Regions from separate parts of the Aminobacter sp. MDW-2 genome, predicted to be linked through region 2. Evidence: riboswitches for the same ligand, from Rfam matches in the RefSeq annotation. Region 2 holds a riboswitch; each other region holds the start of a gene.
What was found. A riboswitch is a leader RNA that binds a small molecule or an ion and turns the genes downstream of it on or off. The one in region 2 is predicted to bind cobalamin.
Positions count from the first base shown of each region.

Region 1 (4,688 bases), 2.9 Mb from region 2:
CGCGCCATGGTCGCCATGGCCTTCTGCCAGGGCACCGACTACATGCTGCTGGACGAACCGCTGAACAATCTCGACATGCTGTTTGCCCGCCAGTTGATGCGTGACCTGCGCGCGGCCGCCGACAACGACAAACGCACCGTCATCGTCGTGCTGCACGACATCAATCACGCCGCCGTCTATGCCGACCGGATCGTTGCAATGAAATCGGGGTGCGTCGTCGCCGACGGATCGCCGGCGGAGGTGCTGCAGCCCGACATGCTGGCCCGCGTCTTCGGCTACGGCATGGACGTCATCGACGTCGGCGGCGCGCCGCTGGTGCTGCACCACCGCTGACTTTTCCCAACTCCGGACGGAAACCGCTGCACGGTTTTCCTGACTTGCGCTACGCCTCGACCTCGATCGCCGACAGCGGCTTCGAACAGCAGGCAAGGATGAAGCCATCGTCGATCTCGTGGTCGAGGATGCCGCCATTGTGGCTCATCTCGACCTCGCCGGAGAGCTTCCTGACCTTGCAGGTGCCGCATAGGCCGAACTCGCAGGCCGCCGGAATACGCACGCCCGAAGCACGCGCCGTCTGCAGCACGGTCTGGCCCGAGAGGCAGTCGGCGTCGACATCAGACAACGCGAAACGAACCGGCAGGACGGCATCCGGCACAGTCTCGCTGTCCCCGCCCGGCGTCGAGAACGGCGCGGGGACCTCCTCGACGGCAGGTGCGGCAAAGCTTTCCTGATGGTAGCGGGACATGTCGAAGCCGGAAGACTCGAGCATGCCGCGCACGGCGCGCATGAAGGGATCTGGGCCGCAGCAGAACACCTCACGCTCGCGGAAGTCGGGCGACAGCAACGGCAGTCGCACCGCATCGATGCGGCCCATATGGCCGAACCAGCCTTCGCGGCTCGACCGCTCCTCGATCATGAAACCGAGCGACAGTCCGGGCATGTGTGTGCCCAGCAGTTCGAGCTCCTTCCGGAAGATGATTTCTTCCGGACGGCGCGCGCAGTTGACGAAGGCAACGTCCGTCCACGGCGCGCAGTCGTTTAGCCAGCGCAGCATCGACATCATCGGCGTGATGCCGGACCCGGCCGAGACGAACAGATATTTGGCGGCCGGATGCTGGTGCAGCGAGAAGTCGCCTGAAGGGCCATAGGCCTTGATGCGGACGCCCGGCTTCAGATGGTCGAACATCCAGCGTGTGCCGACGCTGCCCGCCTGCGCCTTGACGGTGACGGCGATGGAGAACGGCCGCGACGGGCTGGACGACAGCGTGTAGGTGCGCATGACGGGTGCCGGTTCGGCCGGCAGTTCGAGCGTCACGAACTGGCCCGGCTTGTAGCGGAACCAGGTCTGGTTGTCGGAGCGGAAGGTGAAGGTCCTGACGTCGGGCGCCTCGTCGGTGACGCCGATGACCTCCAGTACCTGGAGCCGGTCGTTCCAGGGCGCCATTTCGTCGAGGTTGCGGTAAAGGCCAAGCTCGGTCATCGCGTTCATGCCCTTCTCCCGGTCAGGCGACGTTTCGCAGGACCGGCTTGCCACCGTCGGCCAGCCGCGGTTCGATGAAGCCGACGTACCATTCGATGAACTGCATGACGCCGCCCTCGTGTTCCTCCGAATAAGGCCCGGGCTCGTAGGCCGGCGATTTGATGCCGAAGGCATTTTCCTCGACGATGCGGCGGTCCTGGTCGTTGGTCTCGGTCCAAACATGGGTCAGTTCGGCCAGGTCGTAGTCGACGCCTTCGACGGCATCCTTGTGAACCAGCCATTTGGTGGTGACGGCCGTTTCCGTGGCGCTGATCGGCAGCACGCGGAAGGTGACGGCATGGTCGCCGAGCACATGGTTCCAGGTTGTCGGATAATGATAGAGCAGCAGCGTGCCGATCCTGTCGGCCGAGACGCTGTCGGAGAGGTTTTTCCGCACTGCGCGCTTGCCCGACATGGTGTAGCTCACCGCGTCACGCAGCAGTGGCGCGCGTGTCGCCCTGTACTGGCCGCCGGCATCGATGCGGAACTTGCTCGGCAACCCCACCGCCTCGCACTTTGCCCAGTGCGCCAGCATTTCGGGATCGCTTTCGGCGCCATTGACGCCGGTAACGTTCGGCGCCTCGGGAAAGGTCTTGCACAGCTCAGGGTGATTGCCGGCGCAGTGGTAACACTCGCGGTTGTTTTCCCAGACCAGCTTCCAGTTTCCCTTCTCGACGATTGTGCTTTCGAAGGCGACCTTGGCTTCGCGCAGCCGGTGCGGCAGCAGGTACGGCTCGACCATGGCCCGCATCGGCGCGAAGTCGGCGGGCTCGTCGGCGAGGCAGATGAAGATGTAGCCGCCGACGGATTCGCAGGCGACCGGCTTCAGGCCGAACTGGCTCTTGTCGAAACCTTCCGCCATCTGGCGCGCAAACAGCAGGCGTCCGTCGAGTTCGTAGGTCCACTGGTGGTAAGGACAGACGAGCTTGGCCGCCGTACCTTTGTCCGTGGTGCAGACGCGGCTGCCGCGGTGGCGGCAGGAATTGTGGAAGGCGCGCAGCTCACCCTTCTGGTCGCGGACGAGCACGACGGGATAGTCGCCGACCTGGACGGTGAAGAAGCTGCCCGGCTTGGCCAGTTCGCAGTCATGGCCGACAAACAGCCAGTCGCGGTACCAGATCAGCTCGAGGTCGAGCCGGTAGAAATCCGGGTCGGTGTAAAAGGGCTGTGCCAGGCTGAACCCGTCGCGGCGTCCGCGCAGCAGCTTCAGCATTTCGTTCTTCGCATCCATGTCCTGTCCTCGCACCAAGGACTGAACGGGTGGCTTGATTTGGGAAGAACGCCAGCCGGCGGACGCAGAGGTCCGTGCAGCAACGATCCGCCTCTTGACCGCCCACCGCGATCAGTCGAGTTCTGTCAGGTTCAAGGCTGGTTTCCGGGCTTCGGAGCTGTCCTTTCGGACTGTCTCGACACCTTCCCAGGCCGGCTGGCCCAGTGGTCTCCCGTCGAAACAATAACTCCGCCACCGTTGCGGGGGCAGCGCCGGCTTCTCACCGGCTTCCCAATTCTCCGCTTCGTCTCACACTCGAAGCAGCACCTTGAACATGACCGGATCAGACCACGGATTGGTGGCCGGGCACGAGCATGAAAACGACACGGGCTCAGCGCAAAGGCGACAGAGCCCATGTGATGTCATCGTGTTGCTATTCGGCCGCTTCGGCGAACGATGCCGGCACATAGTTGAGGATCGGCCCGAGCCAGCGCTCGACCTCGGCGATGGTCATGCCCTTGCGCCGCGCATAATCCTCGACCTGGTCGCGCTCGACCTTGGCGACGCCGAAATAATAACTCTCGGGGTGGGCGAGATAGATGCCGGAGACCGACGAGCCCGGCCACATCGCCATGCTTTCGGTGAGGCTGACGCCGGCGGTTTTCTCGGCATCGAGCAGGCGGAACAAGGTCACCTTTTCGGTGTGGTCGGGCTGGGCAGGATAGCCCGGCGCCGGACGGATGCCGCGATAGGGCTCGCCGATCAGGTCGTCGGGCGCGAGGTTTTCATCAGGTGCGTAGCCCCAGAACTCCTTGCGCACCTTCTCGTGCATGCGTTCAGCGAAGGCCTCTGCGAAACGGTCGGCCAGCGCCTTGACCATGATCGAGGAGTAGTCGTCATTGGCGCGTTCGAAGCGCTCGGCGATCGCCACTTCCTCGATGCCTGCAGTGACCACGAAGCCGCCGAGATAATCCGGCTTGCCGCCGTCGGCGGGAGCGATGAAGTCGGCCAGTGCGACATTGGCCTTGCCGTCGCGCTTGGTCAGCTGCTGGCGCAGGGTGAAGAAGGTGGCAAGCTCCTCGCTGCGTGCCTCGTCGGTGAACAGCCTGACGTCGTCGCCGACCGAATTGGCCGGCCAGAAGCCGATGACGGCCTTGGGCGCGAACCACTTCTCGTCGATGATCTTGCGCAGCATCGCCTGCGCGTCGTCGAACAGCTGGCGCGCCGCGGCGCCCTGCTTCTCGTCCTCGAGGATCTTGGGGTAACGGCCCTTGAGTTCCCAGGTCTGGAAGAACGGCGTCCAGTCGATGTAGCGGGCCAGTTCGGCCAGGTCCCAGGCTTCGAACACCCTGGTGCCGAGGAAGGTTGGCTTCGGCGGCGCATAAGATGACCAGTCGACCTTGTGCGCATTGGCACGCGCCTTGGCCAACGGCAATCGCTGCTTGTCAGCTTCGGCGCGGTGATGGGCGTCGGCGACCTTCTGATATTCGGCTTGCACCTGTTCAACGTAGCCGCCCTTGGCCTCAGGGGACAGCAGGTTGGACACCACGCCAACAGCGCGGCTGGCATCGGTGACGTAGACTGTCTGGCCGGCGCTGTAGCGCGGATGGATCTTCACCGCGGTGTGGACACGACTCGTGGTGGCGCCGCCGATCAGCAGCGGAATGTCGAACCCCTCGCGCTCCATTTCGGCGGCGACATGCGCCATTTCGTCGAGCGAGGGCGTGATCAGGCCGGACAGGCCAATGATGTCGACCTTCTCGTCCTTGGCAACCTGGAGGATCTTGGTTGCCGGAACCATGACGCCGAGGTCGATGATCTCGTAGTTGTTGCAGGCGAGCACGACGCCGACGATGTTCTTGCCGATGTCGTGCACGTCGCCCTTGACGGTCGCCATCAGAATCTTGCCGGCAGTCTGGCGTTCGCCATTGTCGATCCCATTGGCGGCGTTGGCCGCCT
Region 1 is NZ_CP060197.1:241,245-245,932, forward strand. Features, by position in the region: gene H5P29_RS01240 (ABC transporter ATP-binding protein) at 1-333, shown strand, start outside; gene H5P29_RS01245 (hybrid-cluster NAD(P)-dependent oxidoreductase) at 383-1,480, opposite strand; gene H5P29_RS01250 (aromatic ring-hydroxylating dioxygenase subunit alpha) at 1,503-2,750, opposite strand; cobalamin riboswitch at 2,868-3,075, opposite strand; gene metH (methionine synthase) at 3,163-4,688, opposite strand, start outside.
Region 1: linked by a shared signal. The riboswitch ahead of H5P29_RS01250 (aromatic ring-hydroxylating dioxygenase subunit alpha) and the one ahead of H5P29_RS15285 (DUF1636 family protein) in region 2 are both predicted to bind cobalamin.

Region 2 (4,688 bases):
CGGATCGATGATGCCTTTCGGCTTCGGCGCGATCAGGGTGCCGGAGGCGTCGTTCAATCCCATTCCAGCGCTCCCTTTTTCCACTCATAGACAAAGCCGATGGTCAGCACGGCAAGGAAGATCATCATCGACCAGAAGCCGAGCATGCCGATCTCGCCGAAGGACACCGCCCACGGGAACAGGAACGCCACTTCGAGATCGAAGATGATGAACAGGATGGAGACCAGATAGAAGCGGATGTCGAACTTCATGCGGGCGTCGTCAAACGAGTTGAAGCCGCACTCATAGGCTGAAAGCTTTTCCGGATCCGGACTGCGGTAGGCCACAAGGAAAGGCGCCACGATAAGCGCAATGCCGACAATAAGCGCCACACCGATAAAAATGACGATGGGCAGATACGAACTCAGGAGAGCGTTCATGCTGCGAATTCCGTTGGTGGCCTATCCACCCAGATTTACAGCACGGGGTCCGTTTCCGGAAGCGCGACAGATTCTCGCCGAGCCGGACGAAACGGTCGTGCTGCAATGCGGCGACGGTTAGCGCAGCCGGTCGGTCGAAGCAAGTCCAACCTTGGCCAAAACGTGGCAAAGCACGCTGCTGGCCCAAAATCCTGCGCGTGTGGCTCCCCTTTGATTTCCTTCGTTTTTTACTCAAGTTTACGCTCCTGACAAGACCGGAACCCCAGTTCTGCTAGCATTTGCAGCAAAGGTCGATTCTCGTGCCCTTGCGTCACTCCTCAAGAGACTGCGATAGCTTGCCGCAATGAAGGAAAAACTCTCACTCGCCACGGCCCGCCGCATCGCATTGGCGGCCCAGGGATTTGCCGACCCGCGCCCCACCGGCGCGATCACGCGGCGTCACCTGCAGCGCGTGCTCGACCGCACCGGCCTGCTGCAGATCGACTCGGTCAGCGCCGTCGTGCGCGCCCACTACATGCCGCTCTATTCGCGACTAGGCTCCTACCCCATGGCCCTGCTCGACGACGCCATGGCTCCGAAGAAGCGCATGCTGTTCGAATACTGGGCGCATGAAGCGTCGCTGCTGCCGCTGGAGACCTTTCCGTTGTTGCGCTGGCGCATGGCGCGGGCCGAGGACGGGATGTATGGCGGGCTTGCCAAGTTCGGCCGTGCCAACAGGCCCTATATAGAAGAGATCTTTCGCCAGGTGGTCGACCGCGGTCCGATCGCCGCTTCCGACATCGAGGGCGCCAAGGGTTCCGGCGGCTGGTGGGGCTGGAGCCAGGAAAAGCATGCCTTCGAATGGCTGTTCTGGGCCGGTCGCATCACCACCCATTCGCGGCGTGGCTTCGAACGCCTCTACGATCTGCCTGAGCGCGTGCTCCCGGCCGGCATATACGACCGTCCAGTTCCCCAGGCCGAGGATGCGCATCGCGATCTCTTGCGAATCTCCGCCCGCGCCCATGGCATCGCCACCGGCATCTGCCTGCGCGACTATTTCCGCCTGTCGCCAGCCGACATGAAAGGCCGGCTCGAAGAGCTGGTCGAGACCGGCGAACTGATTCCCGTCCGCGTCGAAGGCTGGGACCGGCAGGCCTATCTCCACGCCGATGCGCGCATTCCGCGCAAGATCCAGGCACGCGCCCTGCTTGCGCCCTTCGATCCGCTCGTCTTCGAGCGCACCCGTGCCGAGCAACTGTTCGACTTCCGCTACCGCATCGAAATCTACACCCCGGCTGAGAAGCGCCAGTACGGCTACTACGTCCTGCCCTTCCTTCTGGGCGAGCGCATCGTCGCCCGCATCGACCTGAAGGCCGACCGACCGGCGGGTATCCTGCGCGTCCACGCCGCCTATGCAGAGCCCTGTGCGCCACCGGAAAGCGCAGCCGAACTTTACGAAGAACTCCAGCAGATGCGCGACTGGCTCGGCCTCGAAAGCATCGAGGTGACGCCCGCGGGCGATCTCGGACCCGGCCTGAGCGACATTGCGGGTCGCTCCGCCTCGTTGACTCCACCCCTCGCGAAAGCCTAAATCGCCCACAGACGGTCCTTCGCCCGCAACGGCGAAGGCTAAGAGGGAATGCGGTGCGCGCCGGTGGCGTCAAATCCGCGGCTGTCCCCGCAACTGTGAGCGAAGAGCCAAGCTCGAAGACCACTGGGATTTTCCCGGGAAGGCGAGCGAAGGCGAAGATCCGCAAGCCAGGAGACCTGCCGTCGCAGACATTGATCCGATCGCCTGGCGGGTGCCCCGGGCAAGGAGCCTGGATTTGGACTTCGACGACAACCTTCCGGTCGCATCAGCCGACGCATCCTGCGATGCAGTCGACGCGCGCCCATGCGACGTGACCATCCTCGTCTGCTCATCCTGCCGCGACGAAACCGGCTCCGACGCCCATCCACGCGCCGGCGCCCAGCTTGCCGAGCACGCCCGCCTCGCCGCCAATGGCGAGATCGCCGTGCGCAGCGTCGAGTGCCTGGGCAACTGCAAGCGCCGCCTTAGCGCCGCCCTGATCCGCGACGGCGCGTGGAGCTACGTCTTCGGCGATCTCAACACCATGTCGGGCGACGATCTCGTCGCCGGCGCAAGACTCTTCGCCACCTCGACCGACGGCCTGATCCCCTGGCGCGGCCGTCCCGATAGCCTCAAGCGCGGCCTCGTCGCGCGCATCCCACCACTTGCTCTCATCAAGGAAGACACATGACCGCCTCCCTCGAACGCGTTCCCTGCACCGTCGTCACCGGCTTTCTCGGCGCCGGCAAGACCACGCTGCTGCGCAACATCCTCGAGAACTCCAAGGGCAAGCGCCTCGCCATCATCGTCAACGAGTTCGGCGATGTCGGCATCGACGGCGAGATTCTCAAGGGCTGCGGCGTCGATGCCTGCCCGGAGGAAAACATCGTCCAACTGGCCAATGGCTGCATCTGCTGCACCGTCGCCGACGACTTTGTCCCTGCCCTCGACCAAATTCTGTCGCTTACACCGAGGGTTGACCACATCCTGATCGAGACCTCGGGCCTGGCGCTGCCCAAGCCGCTGGTCCAGGCCTTCCAGTGGCCAACGGTCAAGAGCCGCGTGACGGTCGACGGCGTCATCGCCGTGGTCGACGGCCCTGCGCTGGCCGCAGGTAAAGTTGCCTCCGACATGGAAGCGCTCGCCGCCCAGCGCAGTGCGGACGATTCGCTCGACCACGACGACCCGGTCGAGGAAGTGTTCGAGGATCAGGTCGCCTGCGCCGATCTCATCGTCCTGTCCAAGAGCGACCTGCTCGACGAAGCCGGCCACGCCCGCGCCACCGCCATCGTGCGCGAGCACCTGGCACGCGCCGTCAAGATCGTACCCTCGGCGCATGGCAAGGTCGATCCGTCGGTTCTGCTCGGCCTCGGCCTCGCCGTCGAGGACGACATCGAAAACCGCAAGACCCATCACGACGGGGCGTTCGACCACGAGCATGACGACTTCGATACCTTCGTCATCGAGATCCCGTCGATCGCCAACCCCGACGAACTGGCGAAACGCGTCGCCACCGCCGCCGAAGAAGAGAACGTGTTGCGTGTAAAGGGCTTCGTCGACGTCGGCGGCAAGCCGATGCGGCTGCTCGTGCAGGCCGTCGGACCGCGCGTCAACCACTATTATGACCGTGCCTGGACCGCAGAGGACGACCGCCGCTCGCGCCTGGTCGTGATCGGCCTCAAGGGTCTCGACCGCCCGGCCATCGAGCGTATCCTGGTCGGCTGAACCGGACAGCCGGGATGCACATCCTCACCACCACCTCCGCCTCGCTCGATGACCTGATCGAGCCTGTCGACCTCAGGCAGAAGCCTGCGGATGTGGTGGCGCTGTCCTTCACCGACAGCGATCTAGCCGGCCTCGCCGGCGCCTGGAAGGCGGATGCGGACAACTTGCCATCGATGCGGCTCGCAAGCCTGCGCGACCTCCGCCATCCGATGTCGGTCGATCTCTGGATCGACAGCGTCGCCAGCCACGCCAAGGTCATCCTTGTCCGCATTCTCGGCGGCCACGACTGGTGGCGCTACGGCTGCGACCAGCTTGCCGCGATGGCGCGCGAAAAAGGCATCGCGCTGGCGCTCTTGCCGGGCGAAAGCCACGACGAGGATCTCAGGCTGATCGAGACCTCGACCCTGCCGCGCACCGAACTCGACGCCCTGCTCGGTTATTTCCGCGAGGGCGGCCCGGAGAACATGAAGGCGCTGGTGGCGCGGCTGGCCGGACTGGCGGGTGGCAAGAATGCCATGGCGGCCCCCGTCGCAGTGCCGAAGGCGGGTTTTTATGATCCGGCGCGGGGCATCGTCTGTGATTTAGAAGCCTCTTTTGCCGGATGGACCAGCGCCTCTGCGCAGATGTCCGGCAGGACAGAGGGGGGTGCGCAGGATCACGACATCTCCAGCTCTCCTGCCATCCCCATCCTCTTCTACCGTTCGATGCTGCTCGCCGCCGACGTCGCCCCTATCGACGCGTTGGTCGAGGCACTGAGCGCACAGGGCCTCCGCCCCATTCCGATTTTCGTCTCAAGCCTCAAGGATAAGGCCTCCCTAGCATTCGTCGAAGCAGCCCTGGACCAGCTCGCGCCCACGGCAATCATCACCGCAACCGCCTTCGCCGCCGGCGCCGAACCGGGCACGGAAACGCTGTTCGACCGCGCCCGCGTGCCGGTGTTCCAGGTCATTGTCGCCACCACCCGCCGCGAAGCCTGGGAAGGCAGCCCGCGCGGC
Region 2 is NZ_CP060197.1:3,123,978-3,128,665, reverse strand. Features, by position in the region: gene H5P29_RS15300 (NADH-quinone oxidoreductase subunit B family protein) at 1-63, opposite strand, end outside; gene H5P29_RS15295 (NADH-quinone oxidoreductase subunit A) at 54-419, opposite strand; gene H5P29_RS15290 (winged helix-turn-helix domain-containing protein) at 763-1,989, shown strand; cobalamin riboswitch at 1,985-2,188, shown strand; gene H5P29_RS15285 (DUF1636 family protein) at 2,225-2,659, shown strand; gene cobW (cobalamin biosynthesis protein CobW) at 2,656-3,693, shown strand; gene cobN (cobaltochelatase subunit CobN) at 3,708-4,688, shown strand, end outside.

Region 3 (4,688 bases), 2.9 Mb from region 2:
GCCATCGCCATCGTGGCGGCGGTTATCAGGCACATGACCTCACGCTGGCACAACTCGCCGATCAACGACGTGGACGCAAGGTTCACCGCCCGGCTGTCGAGACGCATCTACTTCCGCCTCATGCGCATCCCCTATGAGAGTTCGGCATCCGCAGGCGGAAGCACGATCAACCTCCTCAACGAATCCCAGCGTGTCGCCACCTTCATGCTGAGCGCTGCGCCGAATTTCTTCCTCACCATGTTGGGTGCTGCCGTCTCGTTCGCCGTGGCGCTGTACTACGACTATCTCATCTGCCTGCTGGCCTTTGTCGTTGCCCTGATCTTCGCCGTTTTTGCCCGCAAGACCAATGCCCAGCTGGGCGAGGCGAGCCGCAGCTCGTTCCGCCTCAACGGCGCCCTGCAGGGGGCGACCGCTGAAACGGTAGGCAACATCCGCGGCATCAAGTCGAATGCGGTTGAGCGCTTCTTCATCGGGCGCTGGTCCGCGAAGTCGGCCGAAGCCATCAAGGCGCGCTGGCACATACTCGACCTCTCGCACTCCTATTCGTTCACGCTTGGCCTGCTGAGCGAGATCCTGACGCTGCTCGTCGTCCTCGTCGGCTGCTGGCGCATCCTGCGCGGCGATCTCACGATCGGTGGCCTGCTTGCGCTGCAGCTGCTCGTCACCCGGGCGACCATGCCGATGCTGACCAGTGCCGGCATCCTGATCCAGTTCCATTCGGTGAGCGCCACCGTCTCGGCCCTCGCGGCTTTCCTCAAGCGCCAGCCGGAGCGCGCCATCGTTGCCCCGGCGCTGCGTGCTGCTGATTTCGGCCCGATCACGGTCGAGGATCTGACCTTCCGCTATCCCGAGGCGACGGCTGCGGCACTCAACGGTGTCAGCCTGGTGCTGCCGGCGACGGGCGTCGTGGCGATCGTCGGCCGCAATGGCTCCGGCAAGTCCAGCCTGCTGCGCGTGCTTTTGGGACTGGAGCGCGATCATGCCGGCAAGGTGGCAATCGGCGGCATCGACGTCCGCGCCTACAATCCGCGCTGGCTGCGCGGCCGCATAGGTGTTGTCGACCAGGAGACGTCGCTGTTTTCGGGTACCATCCGCGAGAACCTTCAGGCGTCGCTGCCGCGCCCGCTTCGCGACGACGAGATCGACAAGGCGCTGGCGTTTTCCTCCGCCGACAAGTTCACCGCCGGCCTGCCCAAAGGCATCGACACCGAACTGGTCCAGGCAGGGCAGAACCTCTCCGGCGGCCAGCGCCAGCGCCTGGCGATTTCGCGCGCCGTGCTGCGCGATCCGCACATCGCCGTTTTCGACGAACCGACCTCGGCGCTCGACGCCGAATCGGCGATGGCGCTCGAACGTGAACTGCTGGCCTTCGGCCGCGACCGCCTCGTCATCATCGTCACGCATCATCTCTTTTCGGCGCGTTCGGCCGACATGATCGTCGTGCTCGACGATAGCAGGATCGTCGGCACGGGCAGCCATGAGGCTCTGACTGCCGAATGCCCGGTCTATCAGGCGCTGTGGCGCGACTACGTCAGGGATTGATCGGCCGCCGGCGTTGATCGGTCGATGAGGGTGGAAATGATTCTTCCACCTGTTGACACGACGCCGGGCAGTCATACTATATGTAGACATCGTGGTCTTCCGAGTTGATTCCAGCTCGGGAGCTAAGAGGGAAGCCGGTGCGCGATTTCGCAATGCCGGCGCTGCCCCCGCAACTGTAAGCAGTGAGTTGCTGTCGCGTAGTGCCACTGGCGCCAATGGGCGCTGGGAAGGCCAGACAGCAGCAATGACCTGCGAGCCAGGAGACCTGCCGCGATCGAGTCTGAACGTCCACGGGCGGGGTGTCCGGTGGTGCGCTTGCGTTCTGCTGGCTTGCGCCGGCCGAAATCCGGCATGCGTCCGCCCAAGGCCCTTCGCCCCCAAACCATCGGGGAAGATGATGCCGGCGACCTCTACACTTCAATCCAGCGGAACCGACAGCGTTCCGTCCGCTCTCAGCCAGGGTTCCGAGACCGCGTCCGAACCTGGCTACCGTGTCATCCGGCGCAACGGCGCGGTGACGCCGTTCGATGCGATCAAGATCACTGTGGCGCTGACCAAGGCATTTCTCGCCACCGAGGGTTCGGTGGCCGCCGGTTCGCGCCGCGTCCACGACGTCGTCGAGGAACTGGCCGGCCAGGTGTTCGCCGCGCTGACCAGGCGGGCAGATAGCGGCCGCACCTTCCACATCGAGGAAATCCAGGACCAGGTCGAACTGGCGCTGATGCGCTCCGAGCATCACAAGGTCGCCCGCGCCTATGTGCTCTACCGCGAGGAACGTGCCCGCGAACGCGCTGCCGCCAAGGTCACGTCGGTCGAGGTCGCCGCACCGCCGCTCCAGGTCAAGGCCGATGACGGCGGCCTGGCACCGCTGAACGAGACGCGACTGGCCCGCATTGTCGACGAGGCCTGCAGCGGGCTCGAGGCCGTCTCAGCGGATGCGATCCTGGCCGAGACAAGGCGCAATCTCTATGACGGCATCACCGCCGACGAGCTTTCGCTGGCGCCGATCCTGGCCGCCCGTACGCTTGTCGAAACTGAACCGAACTACGCCTTCGTCAGCGCCCGGTTGTTGCTGGACCGGTTGCGGCGCGAGGCACTGAGCTTCGTCTCGGCCAGGTCTGAGCAGGCCACCCAGGCCGAAATGACCCAGCGCTATGCCACCTATTTCCCCGCCTTCATCGCCACCGGCATCAAGGCCGAATTGATCGACCCCGAACTTGGCCGTTTCGACCTTGCCAGGCTCAGTGCCGCGCTAAAGCCCGAGCGCGACCTGCAGTTCCAGTATCTGGGTCTGCAGACGCTCTATGACCGCTATTTCCTGCACAGCAAAGGCAAGCGTTTCGAACTGCCGCAGGCCTTTTTCATGCGCGTGGCTATGGGCCTGGCAGGCCGCGAGATCGACCGCGAGAGCCGCGCCATCGAGTTCTATGATCTTTTGTCGTCCTTCGATTTCATGGCCTCGACGCCAACGCTGTTCAACTCCGGCACGCTGCGCCCGCAATTGTCGTCCTGTTTCCTCACCACCGTCGCCGACGATCTCGACGGCATCTTCAAGGCGGTGAAGGACAATGCGCTGTTGGCCAAATATTCCGGCGGGCTAGGCAATGACTGGACCCCGGTGCGCGGCCTCGGCGCCCACATCAAGGGTACCAATGGCGAGAGCCAGGGTGTGGTGCCGTTCCTCAAGGTTGCCAACGACACGGCTATCGCCGTCAATCAGGGCGGCAAGCGCAAGGGTGCTGTCTGCGCCTATCTCGAGACCTGGCACGTCGATATCGAGGAGTTCCTCGACCTCAGGAAGAACACCGGCGACGACCGCCGCCGCACCCACGACATGAACACCGCCAACTGGGTGCCGGACCTGTTCATGGAGCGCGTCGAGGCCGATGGCGTGTGGACGCTGTTTTCGCCCGACGAGGCGTCCGACCTGCACGATCTCTATGGCACGGCGTTCAAGGCGGCCTACGAAAGCTACGAGGCCAAGGCTCTGGCTGGTGGCATCAAGGTGTTCCGCACGGTCAGGGCGCTCGACCTGTGGCGCAAGATGCTGACCATGCTGTTCGAAACCGGGCATCCGTGGATCACCTTCAAGGACCCGTGCAACATCCGCTCGCCGCAGGGCCACATCGGCGTCGTGCATTCGTCGAACCTCTGCACCGAGATCACCCTCAACACTTCGAAGGACGAGGTCGCCGTCTGCAATCTCGGTTCGGTCAATCTTGCCAATCATATCGCAGCCGAGGGGCTCGACATCGACCGTCTGGCGCGCACCGTGAAGACGGCGATGCGCATGCTCGACAATGTCATCGACATCAATTTCTACACCATCCCCGAAGCCAGGCGCTCCAACCTGCAGCATCGTCCTGTCGGCCTCGGCCTGATGGGATTCCAGGATGCACTTCAGGCGCTGAAGATCCCCTATGCGTCAGACGCTGCCGTGGCCTTCGCCGACGCCAGCATGGAGGCGATCTCCTACAACGCGATTTCGGCGTCCTGCGACCTTGCCGCCGAACGCGGGCGTTATCCGAGCTTTGACGGTTCGCTGTGGTCGAAGGGCATCCTGCCGATCGATTCCATCGACCTCTTGGCCAAGGCGCGCCCCGGTGTCGACATGGACGGCGCCTCGACGCTCGACTGGGATGCCTTGCGCAAGCGCGTCAGGAAGACAGGTATGCGCAACTCCAACACCATGGCGATCGCGCCGACTGCGACCATCTCCAACATTTGCGGTGTCGCGCAGTCGATCGAGCCGGCCTACCAGAACCTGTTCGTCAAATCGAACATGTCCGGCGACTTCACCGTGGTCAACGCAGCACTGGTGCATGAGCTGAAGGCGCGCGGCCTGTGGGACGAGGTCATGGTCTCCGACCTCAAATATTTCGACGGCTCGATCGGCCGGATCGACCGCATCCCCGACGACCTCAAGGCGCTCTTCGCTACCGCCTTCGAGATCGACAGTGCCTGGCTGATCGAGGCAGCGTCGCGTCGGCAGAAATGGATCGACCAGGCCCAGTCGCTCAACCTCTACATCGCCGATCCAAGCGGCAAGAAGCTCGACGCGCTCTACCGCCTGGCATGGAACAAGGGCCTGAAGACGACCTACTATTTGCGCTCGCGCTCGGCCTCGCATGTCGAGAAGTCGACGC
Region 3 is NZ_CP060197.1:250,602-255,289, reverse strand. Features, by position in the region: gene H5P29_RS01280 (peptidase domain-containing ABC transporter) at 1-1,542, shown strand, start outside; cobalamin riboswitch at 1,618-1,830, shown strand; gene H5P29_RS01275 (ribonucleoside-diphosphate reductase subunit alpha) at 1,940-4,688, shown strand, end outside.
Region 3: linked by a shared signal. The riboswitch ahead of H5P29_RS01275 (ribonucleoside-diphosphate reductase subunit alpha) and the one ahead of H5P29_RS15285 (DUF1636 family protein) in region 2 are both predicted to bind cobalamin.